DNA from 4 places in the Promicromonospora sp. Populi genome. Region 1 is predicted to be linked to each of the others. Evidence: riboswitches for the same ligand, from Rfam matches in the RefSeq annotation. Region 1 holds a riboswitch; each other region holds the start of a gene.
What was found. A riboswitch is a leader RNA that binds a small molecule or an ion and turns the genes downstream of it on or off. The one in region 1 is predicted to bind thiamine pyrophosphate.

Region 2: another riboswitch for thiamine pyrophosphate. It lies ahead of AB1046_RS15360 (thiamine ABC transporter substrate binding subunit); the one in region 1 lies ahead of thiD (bifunctional hydroxymethylpyrimidine kinase/phosphomethylpyrimidine kinase).
Region 3: another riboswitch for thiamine pyrophosphate. It lies ahead of thiC (phosphomethylpyrimidine synthase ThiC); the one in region 1 lies ahead of thiD (bifunctional hydroxymethylpyrimidine kinase/phosphomethylpyrimidine kinase).
Region 4: another riboswitch for thiamine pyrophosphate. It lies ahead of AB1046_RS15905 (MTH1187 family thiamine-binding protein); the one in region 1 lies ahead of thiD (bifunctional hydroxymethylpyrimidine kinase/phosphomethylpyrimidine kinase).

Annotation. Positions count from the first base shown of each region.
Region 1 covers NZ_CP163528.1:215,056-218,242, forward strand. Annotated here, with positions in the region: gene dxr (1-deoxy-D-xylulose-5-phosphate reductoisomerase) at 1-150, shown strand, start outside; gene thiD (bifunctional hydroxymethylpyrimidine kinase/phosphomethylpyrimidine kinase) at 302-1,237, opposite strand; TPP riboswitch at 1,227-1,324, opposite strand; gene AB1046_RS01000 (aldo/keto reductase) at 1,391-2,203, shown strand; gene AB1046_RS01005 (aspartate aminotransferase family protein) at 2,221-3,187, opposite strand, start outside.
Region 2 covers NZ_CP163528.1:3,382,871-3,386,057, reverse strand. Annotated here, with positions in the region: gene AB1046_RS15385 (sulfite exporter TauE/SafE family protein) at 1-67, shown strand, start outside; gene AB1046_RS15380 (molybdenum cofactor biosynthesis protein B) at 64-561, shown strand; gene AB1046_RS15375 (MoaD/ThiS family protein) at 615-854, opposite strand; gene moaC (cyclic pyranopterin monophosphate synthase MoaC) at 851-1,321, opposite strand; gene AB1046_RS15365 (DUF4235 domain-containing protein) at 1,394-1,675, opposite strand; TPP riboswitch at 1,715-1,819, shown strand; gene AB1046_RS15360 (thiamine ABC transporter substrate binding subunit) at 1,815-2,906, shown strand; gene AB1046_RS15355 (ABC transporter permease) at 2,915-3,187, shown strand, end outside.
Region 3 covers NZ_CP163528.1:4,340,179-4,343,365, reverse strand. Annotated here, with positions in the region: gene AB1046_RS19660 (LacI family DNA-binding transcriptional regulator) at 1-96, shown strand, start outside; gene thiC (phosphomethylpyrimidine synthase ThiC) at 177-1,943, opposite strand; TPP riboswitch at 1,938-2,042, opposite strand; gene AB1046_RS19650 (C39 family peptidase) at 2,215-3,187, shown strand, end outside.
Region 4 covers NZ_CP163528.1:3,499,015-3,502,201, forward strand. Annotated here, with positions in the region: gene AB1046_RS15895 (ABC transporter substrate-binding protein) at 1-629, opposite strand, end outside; gene AB1046_RS15900 (ABC transporter permease) at 626-1,417, opposite strand; gene AB1046_RS15905 (MTH1187 family thiamine-binding protein) at 1,414-1,707, opposite strand; TPP riboswitch at 1,798-1,919, opposite strand; gene AB1046_RS15910 (Gfo/Idh/MocA family protein) at 2,034-3,017, opposite strand; gene AB1046_RS15915 (immune inhibitor A domain-containing protein) at 3,140-3,187, opposite strand, start outside.

The sequences.
Region 1 (3,187 bases):
ACCATCGGGTTCCTCGACATCGTCGACACCGTGGCCGCCGTCGTGGAGGCGCATGCGGCCACGGAGGCGGGCGACGCGACGTCGGTCGAGGGCGTCCTGGAGGCCGACGCCTGGGCCCGCGCTCGTGCCGCGGAGCTCCTCAAGTCCTGACGGTCCGGCCCTGCGCGACGTCCCTGCTGGGGTGTGGCGACCGGGTGACGCGTGTCGACTGGGATGGCCTGGGGAAACAGTAGGTCTGCGGAGTGCGTTGCTGCCAGTAGACAACGTCTACCGACAGCAACCGAGCTGGCTCGCGGAACCTTTACCCGGAGACCGACCATGCGGCCGCGGCATCGGCCGCCGTCCGTGCGGCGTATCCGTGATCGACAGGGCCGTGCCCGTGCCACGGACCCGCCGCTGTCCCGGTACCGCCGATGATCAGGGTGTCCGCGGCGCGGAGGGTCTCGGTCAGGTAGTCCTTCGCCGCGCGTACCGCGGGCTCCCAGTCGTTGTGCAGGGGCCGCAGGACGGCGCACGCCGAGCTGAGCGTGCAGCCCGTGCCGTGGGTGTTTCGGGTGGGGATCCGCGGGGCGGTCAGGGCGACGACGGCGTCCGGACCCGCCAGGTGGTCGACCGACTCGGCCGACTCCAGGTGCCCGCCCTTCACCAGGGCGAGCCGCGCGCCGAGCTTCAGCAGCGCCCGCGCCTGGTCGGCAGCCTCGGCGGCGTCCCGGGCCGGCTCGACGCCGAGCAGTACCGCGGCCTCGGGCAGGTTGGGCGTGACCAGGTCGGCCATGGGCAGCAGCTCGTCGCGCAGCACCGCCTCGGCGTCTCGCGCCAGGAGCCGGTCGCCCGACGTCGCGACCATCACCGGGTCGAGCACCACGTACGGCGCGCGTCCGGCGGCCCGCAGGTCGCGCAGGGCCGCGGCGATCGCGCGGGCGACGGCGGCGTCCGATGTCATGCCGATCTTCACGGTGTCCACCGCGACGTCGGCGAACAGCGTCTCCAGCTGAGCCGTCACCATGTCGGCGGGCACCGGAAGTACCCGCGTGACGCCGGTGGTGGACTGCGCGGTGAGCCCCGTGAGCACCGCGCAGCCGTAACCGCCGAGCGCCGCGAAGGTCTTCAGGTCTGCCTGGATCCCGGCGCCGCCGGACGGGTCCGACCCGGCGATCGTCAACGCCACCACCGGGTGTCTGGCGGGTCGGATGCGGGGAGCGGCGTCGGGCGCGGGCGCGCTCACGACAGGACCCACGAGGCGTTCCCTTCGCTAGAATTACCTAGAGCAGGTTCACGGGTGCATCTCAGCCGGGCTAGCGCCCTGGCGCCCCGCGCCATTGGGTCCAACCATAGGTCGTCGACGGCGGCGCGGGAACCGTGTCCAAGCAGCCGGCGCAGCCTCAGGCGCGTGCGGGGGCGACGCGGGACTGCGCCCCTGACTCGCGCACCTCGGTGCGGCGAGTCAGAGCCGCAGTCCGGGCTCCTCAGGAGCGGGGTTCGGCCCCGTGCCGCAGCCCGTCGACGAGACCACATCGACCTGTACCAGATCCACCGCCCCGACCCGGAGACGGACGTCGAGTACACGCTCGCGGCGCTGACCTACCTGATCAACTCGGGCAAGGTGCGCGCGATCGGTTCATCCACCATGCCGGCCGCCGACATCGTCGAGGCGCAGTGGGTCGCCGAGCGGCGCGGCCTGGAGCGCTTCCGCACCGAGCAGCCTCCGTACTCCATCCTGAACCGCGGCATCGAGCGCGACGTACTGCCGGTCGCCCAGCAGTACGGCATGGGCACGCTCGTCTGGAGCCCGCTCGCCGGCGGGCTGCTCACCGGCCAGTACCGCAGGGGCCAGAACAACGAGACCTACCGCTCCCGGTTCGGCTTCGAGCACCTGCGTGACGAGCACCGCCTCGACGTCGTCGAGCAGCTCATCCCCGTCGCCCAGGACGCCGGGGTCCCGCTGAACCATCTCGCGATGGCGTTCGCCATCGCCCATCCGGGTGTCACGTCCGCGATCATCGGCCCGCGCACCATGGAGCACCTGGACAGCGCGCTCGCCGGCGCTGAGGTGGCCCTGACGGACGACGTCCTCGACCGGATCGACGCCATCGTGCCGCCCGGTACCGACGTCGGCCGCCTCGACATGGCCTACGACCCGCCGGCCATCCAGCACGCACCCCTGCGCCGTCGACCCGCGGAGCAGCGGGCGGCTGCCGCCTGACGCTGCCGCTCCTCCGCTCAGAGCTTCGTCCACACCTCGCTCAGGACGCCCCGCAGGATCTGTTCCATCTCGGCGAACTCTGCCGGGCCCGTGGTCAGGGGCGGCGCCAGCTGCACCACGGGGTCGCCTCGGTCGTCGGTGCGGCAGTACAGGCCGGCCTCGAGCAGCGCCGGGTTGAGGAGCCCGCGCAGCAGGCGCTCCACCTCGTCGCCGGAGAAGGTCTCCCGGGTGTCCTTGTCCTTGACGAGCTCGATCGACCAGAAGTACCCGGCGCCGCGCACGTCACCCACGATCGGCAGGTCGTGCAGCTGCTCCAGCGTGGACCGGAACGCGGGCGCGTTCTCCTTGACCCGCCCGGTCAGGTCCTCCTGGTCGAAGATGTCGAGGTTCGCCATGGCGACGGCTGCCGAGACCGGGTGCCCGCCGAACGTGTACCCGTGCCCGAAGGTCGTGGTCCCGGTAGCGAACGGCTCGAAGATACGGTCCGAGACGATGCAGGCGCCGATCGGCGAGTAGCCCGAAGACATGCCCTTGGCGCAGGTGATCATGTCGGGCACGTAGCCGTAGTCGTCGCACGCGAAGATCGACCCGACGCGGCCGAACGCGCAGATGACCTCGTCCGAGACCAGCAGGACGTCGTACTTGTCGCAGATCTCGCGCACCCGCTCGAAGTACCCGGGCGGCGGCGGGATGCTGCCGCCCGCGTTCTGCACGGGTTCGAGGAAGACGGCGGCCACCGAGCCGGGCCCCTCCGTCAGGATCAGCGTCTCGATCTGGTCGGCGGCCCAGCGACCGAAGGCCTTCGGGTCGTCGCGGAGGCCTTCGTCGGCCCGGTAGATGTTGGTGTTGGGCACCTTGTGCGTGCCGGGCACCAGGGGCTCGAACGGCTCCTTGATGCGGGGCACACCGGTCACGGACAGGGCGCCGTGGGTGGTGCCGTGGTAGGCCACGGCCCGGGAGATCACCTTGTACTTGCCGGGCTTG
Region 2 (3,187 bases), 2.1 Mb from region 1:
CGAAGCCGCCGAGACTGCCAAGGTTGCTGTGAGCGAGGAGCCGGAGGCCGATAGCGTGTCGGCATGACGTCCGACCGAGTTGCGGTAATCACCGTCTCCGACCGTTGTGCACGGGGCGAGGCAGAAGACCAGTCAGGTCCGACGGCGGTGGGTCTGCTGCGCGAGGCGCACCACACCGACGTGGTCACCCACCTGGTGCCCGACGGCGTCGAGCAGGTCCGCGATGTGCTGCGGACCGCGCTCGGCGCCGGCGCCCGGCTGGTCCTCACCACCGGCGGGACGGGCATCACGCCGCGGGACCTCACTCCCGAGGGCACGCGGCTGGTGCTCGACTACGAGATCCCGGGGATTGCCGAGGCGATTCGTCAGCGCGGCACCGCCGCGGGGGTGCCGACCGCCGCGCTCTCCAGGGGGCTGGCGGGTGTGGCGCACGCCGGAGACGGGACGCGGGCGCTCGTGGTGAACCTGCCCGGCTCCTCCGGGGGCGTGCGGGACGGGGTTGACGTGGTCCTCGCGCTCTGGCCGCACGTGCTCGCCCAGCTCGACGGCGCCGACCACTGACCCACTAACGACCACTGCCCACCACCAAACACTGCCCCACCACCAAAGAGGGGTCAGCCTCCTGCGAAGGGGGGCAGCACGTCGACGGTGACGTTGTCCGGGACCTCCGCCTCGTCCGACGTCGACCGGGCGCCGGCGATCAGCAGGGCGCACTTCGGCAGCACGGCGTCCAGGCGCGGGTGAGCGGCGGTGAGCGCGCCACGGAGGGCGGCGACCGACATCGGGCCGCCGAGCTGTTCAGTGGCGCGGCCTGCGGCCTCGCGGGCGCCGGCGAAGTAGCGGACCGTGATCATTCCGCGCGTTCCCAGTCGCCCGACTTGCCGCCGGTCTTGCGCTCCAGCCGCACGTCGGCGAGCGAGACGGACTTGTCCAGGCCCTTCACCATGTCGATCACGGCCAGGCCGGCGACGGCCACGGCCGTGAGGGCCTCCATCTCGACACCCGTGCGGTCGGCGGTGCGGACCGTGGCGGTGATGGTGACGCCGTCGTCGGTCACCTCGAGGTCCACCGCCGCGCCGTGCACACCGATCACATGGGCCAGCGGCAGCAGCTCCGGCGTCCGCTTGGCCGCGGCGATGCCCGCGATGCGCGCCACTGCCAGCACGTCGCCCTTGGGCACGGCGCCGTCACGCAGTGCCTGCACGACGGCGGATGCGCACCGCACCGTGCCCGAAGCCGTGGCGGAGCGGATGGTCGGCTGCTTGGCGGTGACGTCGACCATGCGGGCCTGGCCGCGGTCATCAAGATGCGTGAAGCTCACGCGACCAGGGTGTCACGACCTACAGACCGGGGCCGCACTCGGTCGCACGGCATTCGGTCACACGGCGTCCGGTCACACGGCTGAACGACGCGCCGCGAACCGTACCGCCGCCTGGTGCGCGCCCTTCGCCGCCAGGCGCTTGGCGAACACCGCGGTCCCGGCCGCGACCGCCGCGAACACGGCGGCCTGCACCAGGTCCAGCTCCGGGTCGTCCGGCTTGTTGGGGGCGTCGTTACCCGTCACGCCCTTCCAGATCAGGCTGACCGCCTTCTGCGCGACCCAGCCGGCCGCGATCGTCAGCGCGAGGGTGCCCACCTTCTCGGCGAGTGTCTGTTCCGTCTCAATCTGAGCCACCTGCACACCGTAGCCCCCGGCGGGCGACTAGGCTCCCTTACGAAACGACAGGGGAGCGCCTGATGGCGCTGAGAGTGCGGAGAGCCGCAGACCCTTGAACCTGATCCGGGTAGCACCGGCGGAGGAAGTCGGAGGCACGATGTCGCGTCCTTCCGGTGCCCACAGGGGCACCATCCATCCCGGCACGGCCGCGAGCATGGTCGCCGGGGCACTCGCCGTGTCGCTGCTGGTCGCCGGTTGTTCCGGCGGCTCCGGCGCAGAAGGGACCGGCGGCGACCCGTCGGCGTCGGGCACCGTGACCCTGGTGACCCATGACTCCTGGGCGCTCGACGAGGAGCTCGTCGCCCAGTTCGAGGAGGAGTCCGGGTACACCCTGGAGGTCTCCGCCGCGGGTGACGCCGGCACCCTGGTGAACCAGCTTGTGCTGACCAGGGACGCCCCGCTCGGCGACGCGGTGTTCGGCATCGACAACACGTTCGCCTCCCGCGCGCTGGAGGCGGGGGTGCTCGACGAGTACACCCCTGCCGAGCTGCCGGACGGCGTCGAGCAGCTCGGTGGGGCGCTGACCCCGGTCGACCAGGGCGACGTCTGCATCAATGCCGACCAGGCCTGGTTCGCTCAGTCCGGCCTTGACGTGCCGGTGACCCTGGAGGACCTGGCGGACCCGCAGTACCGGGACCTGCTCGTGGTGGCCAACCCTGCGACGTCGTCGCCGGGACTTGCGTTCCTCCTGGCGACGATCGGAGCCTTCGGCGAGGACGGGTTCGAGGACTACTGGGCCTCGCTCGTGGACAACGGCGTCCAGGTCGCCGACTCCTGGGAGGACGCGTACTACGTGGACTTCTCGGGGGCGGGCGAGGGCGGCCAGCGTCCGCTCGCGCTGTCGTACGCGACGTCACCCGCGTTCACGGTGACTGAGGACGGCTCGGAGACGACCACGAGCGCCCTGCTGGAGACCTGCTTCCGGCAGGTCGAGTACGCGGGCGTGCTCGCGGGCAGCGACAACCCCGAGGGCGCCCAGGCGCTCGTGGACTTCCTGCTCACGCAGGACGTGCAGGCCGCGCTGCCGGAGTCGATGTACATGTATCCGGCCGACTCCTCGGTGGCGCTCCCCGACGACTGGCAGCGGTTCGCGCCCCAGGCCGACACGCCGTTCGAGGTGGACCCGGACCAGGTGAGCGAGCACCGCGACGAGTGGATCGAGCGATGGACCGAGACCGTGGTCGGTTGAGGGGCCGGTTGAGCGACAGCCGGCTGAGGCGCGGCCTGCGGCCCGCGCCGCTGTTCTGGGCCGTAGCGGTCGCCGTCCCCCTCGCCTTCCTCGCGATCTTCTTCGCGTGGCCGGTGGCCGCGCTCGTCGTCCGTGGGTTCGTGCCCGACGGCGCGCTCGACCTCACCGGCTTTACCGACGTGCTGTCCCGGCCGCGCACGTGGCGGCTCGTGGGGCTCACGCTGACCCAGGCGGCGCTGGGCACCGCCTTCTCGGTGCTGCTCGGCCTGCCGCTCGCCTAC
Region 3 (3,187 bases), 1.1 Mb from region 1:
GTCGCGCTCCTGGCCGGCGAGGAGCCGGAATCAGTCCTCCTCCCGGTAACCCTGGTAGAGGGCACAACAACAGGCCCGGTCCCGGACCTGGACTGACCGATTGGTTGTGGGCGCGATCGTTGCTGCCGATTGCCCGTTTTAGGCGCAACGATCACGCCCACAACCAAGTCGGTGGGTTACGGGCGGAGGGTGGGTTGCGGGAGGTAGACCTCGCCGCCTGACGCGCGGAACTCGGCCGACTTTTCGGCCATGCCTGCCGCGGCCGCCTCGGCTACGTCGCCCGCGAGCGCCTGTTGGGCCTTGGCGCCGCCGAACTCGTCGCGGATGTCCTGCGAGATGCGCATCGAGCAGAACTTGGGGCCGCACATCGAGCAGAAGTGCGCGGTCTTGGCGGCCTCGGCCGGGAGGGTCTCGTCGTGGTACTGCTCGGCGAGCTCCGGGTCGAGCGACAGGTTGAACTGGTCCCGCCAGCGGAACTCGAAGCGGGCCTTGGACAGGGCGTCGTCCCTTGTCCGGGCGCCTGGGTGGCCCTTGGCGACGTCGGCCGCGTGCGCGGCGATCTTGTAGGTGACGACGCCGGTACGCACGTCGTCCCGGTCAGGCAGGCCGAGGTGCTCCTTGGGCGTGACGTAGCAGAGCATCGCGGTGCCGTACCGGGCGATCTCGGTGGCGCCGATGGCGGAGGTGATGTGGTCGTACCCGGGCGCGATGTCGGTCACCAGCGGGCCGAGCGTGTAGAACGGGGCGCCGTCGCAGAGCTCCTGCTGCCGCTCCACGTTCTCGCGCACCAGGTGGAACGGGATGTGGCCCGGCCCCTCGACCATCACCTGGACGTCGTACTCCCACGCCCGCTTGGTCAGCTCGGCGAGCGTGTCGAGCTCGGCGAACTGGGCGGCATCGTTCGCGTCCGCGAGCGAACCCGGCCGCAGGCCGTCACCCAGGGAGAACGCGACGTCGTACGCGGCGAAGATCTCGCAGAGCTCGTCGAAGTGCGTGTACAGGAAGTTCTCCTGGTGGTGCGCCAGGCACCAGCCCGCGAGGATCGACCCGCCGCGGCTCACGATCCCCGTCACGCGGTCGGCGGTGAGCGGCACGTACCGCAGCAGCACGCCCGCGTGCACGGTCATGTAGTCGACGCCCTGCTCGCACTGCTCGATCACGGTGTCCCGGTAGACCTCCCAGGTCAGCGCGCTCGCGTCGCCGTTCACCTTCTCGAGGGCCTGGTAGATCGGCACGGTGCCGATGGGTACCGGCGAGTTGCGCAGCAGCCACTCGCGGGTGGTGTGGATGTCGTCCCCGGTGGAGAGGTCCATGACCGTGTCGGCGCCCCACTTCGTGGCCCACTCGAGCTTTTCCACCTCCTCCGCGATCGAGCTGTGGACGGCCGAGTTCCCGATGTTCGCGTTGATCTTCACCAGGAACGCCTTGCCGATGATCATCGGTTCCGACTCCGGGTGGTTCACGTTGTTCGGGATGATCGCCCGGCCTGCCGCGACCTCGCTGCGCACCAGCTCGACGTCGCAGTCCTCGCGCAGCGCGACGAACCGCATCTCCGGCGTGATGACGCCCTGGCGCGCGTAGTGCATCTGGGTGACGGTCCGGCCGGGGACGGCCCGGCGGGGTCGACGTCGTTCTCCCCGCCACTCCTGGGTCGCCGCGCCCCGGCGCAGGGCGCTGCGCCCGTCGTCGGCCAGGGCTCGACGGCGGCCGTCGTACTCCTCGGTATCTCCCCGTGCCACGACCCAGGGTTCGCGGGCCGGCGGGAGGCCGCGGACCGGGTCGGACCCGGGGCCTTGTGTGCGGTAGACCCGAACCGGCTCGTTCGGGGTGCCGTCGGGCGACGACGCCAACGTGATCTCGGTGACCGGCACCCGCAGGGCGACATCGTCGTGCTTGTTCTCGTGCTCGAAGGCGAGCGTGCGGGACTGGGTGTTCTCCATCATGAGACTCCTGCTTCCTACGCCGGTGTTAACCGGACAGGTTCAACGGTCCCGGGCCGTCAGCCCGATCTCAGCCCCTGCGTGGGGCACCCGTGGGATCGCCGCCGACGTTAGCACCACATACGACTTTCCTTCTGCGCTGTCCCCTCACCGTGATAGGCAGACCCCGACGGCTCGCTCACCCCAGCAGGGAGCCCGGGACATGGAGGCTGGAATGCCGGTACGGAACAAGCTGCGAACTAGGGCGTTCGCATTGGCTGCGACGGGAGCGCTCGTGGTCCAAGCAGGGATTGTTGCGGGTGCGGTGTCGGCGGCGGGGGCGCCTGAGGTGACCCCTGCGGCGTCGGACAACCAGATCACTCTGACCACCTGGGAAGGGCGCCGGGACCTGCTCAAGGGCGAACGCGACGAGCTCCGGTTCGACGTCTACGGCGGGCTCTTCCTGGCCCGCGGCGGCGACCTCGTTGACTACACCGACCCGTTCGGCGACGGCACGCCCGTCACCTACGAGACCGGGACTTGGACCTCACCCGTCGTCGAGGCCGGGTACCCGATCAAGCAGGCCGTTCCCTCCTGGAACGTTGATACCCCCACTGGCACCTGGGTCGAGGTGGAGTTCCGCGGCCGCAAGGCTGACGGGACCTGGACCAAGTGGTTCGTGATGGGCCGCTGGGCGTCGGGCGACGAGTTCGCGCCCGCCGACGGCAGCGTCGGCGACATCCACCGCACCTCCTTGAACGGCCAGGGCGACACCGACGCTGCCCTGTTCACCGACACGTTCGTCTCGAGGGCCGGCTTCGAGCCGGACGCGTACCAGACCCGGGCCAGGCTGTACCGGCCCGAGGGCGCCCGGACCTCGCCGCGCCTGTCCTCGGTGAGCACCATGATCAGCGAGATCCTGCCCGACGAGCACTACACGGGCACCAGCGACTTCACGCTCGGGCGAGAGGTCGAGCTCGACGTGCCGCGGTTCAGCCAGCTCATCCACATCGGCGAGTACCCCGAGTTCGGGGGCGGCGGCCAGGTGTGGTGCTCGCCGACGTCGTCCTCGATGGTCATCTACTCGTACGGGCGCGAGGTGCCGGCCGAGGAGCTGGAGGACATCGAGGCGCCGAACGGCGACCCGCAGGTCGACTACGCCGCGATAAAGACGTGGGACTACACGTACGAGGGCGCTGGCAACTGGCCGTTCAACACCGCGTACGCGAGCACGTTCGGGCTGGACAGCTTCGTGACCCGCCTGCGCT
Region 4 (3,187 bases), 1.9 Mb from region 1:
TCGAACACCCAGGCGGTGTCGAACTGGTCCTCGGTCAAGCCGATGCGGAAGTCGTCGCTGACCAGCGGCGTGAACTCGACCTGCGCGGGGTCGCCGCCGTCGCACTCGACAAGCTTGCTGATCAGGGCCTTCTCGAGGTCGGACTCGTAGGAGCCGTACCGCTTGCCCTCGAGGTCACGGGGGCGGGTGATGCCGTCGTCGGACAGGCTGATCAAGGACGACGTGTTGTGCTCGATCACGGTGGCCACGGAGACGACGTCGGCCCCAGCGGCCCGCGCCGGGACCAGGCCCTCCGCGACGGAGTACGCAAAGTCGGCCTGCCCGGCCGCGACGAGCTGCAGCCCGGACGTCTCGCCGGGCTCGACGATATTGACGTCGAAGCCCTCGTCCGCGAACCAGCCCTCGGCCTGGGCGAGGTAGAGGCCGGAGTGGTTGGTGTTGGGCGTCCAGTCGAGCACGACGGTGACCTCGCGCAGACCGGCGTCGGACGCCGCATCACCGCCCTGGCCTCCCGAGCCGGTGCCGCACCCGGTGAGGGCCACTGGCACAACCGCAGCGAGCGCCGTCGTGCGCACAAGGAGGGACCGCGTACGGAAGTCCCGTGCACCGAGGGACTGGGAGTGCTTCATGATTTTCCTCTCTGCCACGGCGTCGCGACACGCGTGAGCGCTGCGACGAGGGCGAAGAACAGGCCGGACAGGAGGGCGATCAGGACGACGCCCACAAAGATCTGGTCCACGGCGTACGCCTTGCGGGACCGCTGGACGAACACACCGAGCCCGGACTGCCCGGCGAGGTACTCAGCCACCACTGCCGCGCCCACGGCGTAGGTCGCGGCGACCCGCAGCCCCGCGAGCGCGCCCGGGATCGACGCCGGCAGCCGGACCAGCAGGAACTGGTCCAGGCGTGTGCCGCCCAGGCCGGCGACCATGTCGGAGTGCTCGGCGTCGACGGCGCGCATGGCGCCCACCGCCGAGACGAGCACGGGAAAGAAGACGGTGAGCGCCACGAGGACCACCTTGGGCAGCAGGCCGAAGCCCGCCCACAGGATCATCAGCGGCGCGAGCACCACCACCGGCACCGTCTGCGTGAGCACAACCAGGGGGTAGACGGCGTCGCCGGTCACTCGCGAGGCCGTGACCAGGATGCTCAGCACCAGGCCCGCCACCGTGCCGAGGGCGAGCCCGGCCACGGCTTCGGTGAGCGTCGTGACCACGTGCGGGCCGAGCAGGGGCGCCACCTCGACGGCGGTGCGCGCCACCTGCGACGGCGCGGGCAGCACGAACTCGGGCACGTCCGCGAGGCGCACCCACCCCTCCCAGACCGTGAGCAGCACGACGACGGTGACGAGCGGGGGGACTACGCGCCCGGCCCGCCGCCACCGAAGGCCCCGAGCGCCCTGGGCGCCCTGGCTCACGCCCGGAACTTGGTGATGAGGTCCGCGATGGTGGGACCGGCGTCGGCGGCGGCCTCGCTGACCTTGATGTTGGACTGGACGCCGTCCGCGCCCGCGCCGAGCGTCGCCTCGTGGACGGCGCGCAGCAGCGCCCACACCTCGTCGGGGCTGCCCTGGACGAACGTCCCCATGGCGCCCACCTCGTAGGTGAGGCCGGAGGCCTGGATGACGGCGATTGCGGCGTCCACGTACGCGTACTTCGCGTCGGGTGTACCGCTGGGACGGGGAGAGACCTGGATCTCGGCGAGCATGTGCGACCTCCACGGGCAGGCCAGAGGTCGCCGGTTCCGACGGGGGGGCGCGCGACCACGTCCCCGCCGGGGACGGCCTCGACCGAACGCCCGTGCCGTCAGGCACGTCCTTCCGCTGGCATTACCCAGTTCAAGTGATCGGGTCGACGGCGTCGGCACAAGGCCCAGGCCATCCTCTCAGCCCGGCTACCCGAGCTCCCCGCGTTGGCGGAGGTACGGTACCTCTTCGCACGGCAGGTTCGGAAGCCTGCTCACCTTCGAGCCCTAGGTTTCTTCGCCTTGAGGCGTCTCAGAGCGGAGAAACTTAGGGCTCGAAAGGGTGGGGGTCATTCACCCGGGTACTTGAGGTCTATCTGGGTGCGGATGGTGTCCAGCGTCGTCATGATCGCTATCGTCTCCGCGCGCGGGAGCAGGGGGCTGTCCAGCTCGCCCGCCGCGACCAGGCGCTCCGCCTCGGCGGCCTGGAACTGCATGCCCCGGCTCGGTACAGCGCCGTCGAAGGTCTCGATCTCAGCGCCTTCGGAGTTGTACACGTGCACGAGCGTCGGGCTGTACCAGACGGCGTCGATCTCGATGCGGCCCTCGGTTCCGAGGATCGTCGCGCGGTTGGGTCCCTTGGTGTCCGACGCCGAGATCGTCGTGGCGACCCGTGCGCCGTCGTACCCGAAGATCGTGGCGATGGTGGCGTCCGCGCCGGTCTCCTTGAAGGTCGCGTGCGACTGGATCGTGAGCGGCTCGCCGAACAGGTCCCAGGCGAACGAGACCGGGTAGATGCCCAGGTCGAGCAACGAGCCGCCGCCCAGGGCCAAGTTATTGATGCGGTGCTCCGGGTCGTCGGGCAGGTCCTGCGTGTGGTCCACCATCAGGGTCCGCACCTCGCCGATCGCACCGGACGCGATGATCTCCCGGACGCGCGCCATGTGCGGCAGGAACCGGGTCCACATCGCTTCGAGCGCGACGAGCCCTCGGGCCTCGGCGAGGTCCATGACCTCGCGCGCCTCGGCGGCGTTCAGCGTGAAGGGCTTCTCGATCAGCACGTGCTTGCCAGCCTCCAGCGCGAGCTTCGCAGCCTCGGCGTGCATCGGGTGCGGCGTGGCGATGTAGACGATGTCGACCTCGGGGTCGTTCACGAGGTTCTCGTAGGAGCCGTGCGCCGTCGGGATGCCGAGGCGGTCGGCGAACTCCCGTGCCTTCTCCAGGGACCGGGACCCCACCGCCTGCACGGTGAAGCCGTTGTCGTTGAGGTCCGAAACGAAGGCTGCGGCGATGCCGCCGGCCGCGAGGATGCCCCAGCGCAGGTGTGTCGTCATGCCTTCGAGCGTAGTGCTGCATCTCGCCAGGGTTGAACCAGGGGGTCAGACACTGCTGGGGGCATGGACCTTGAGTCCATGCCCCCAGCAGACCTACGTACTTCGGATGTCAGCTGACCAGGTCAGCTGACGGGTCCGTTGACCTGGATGGTCATGTGCCCGTTGCGGGT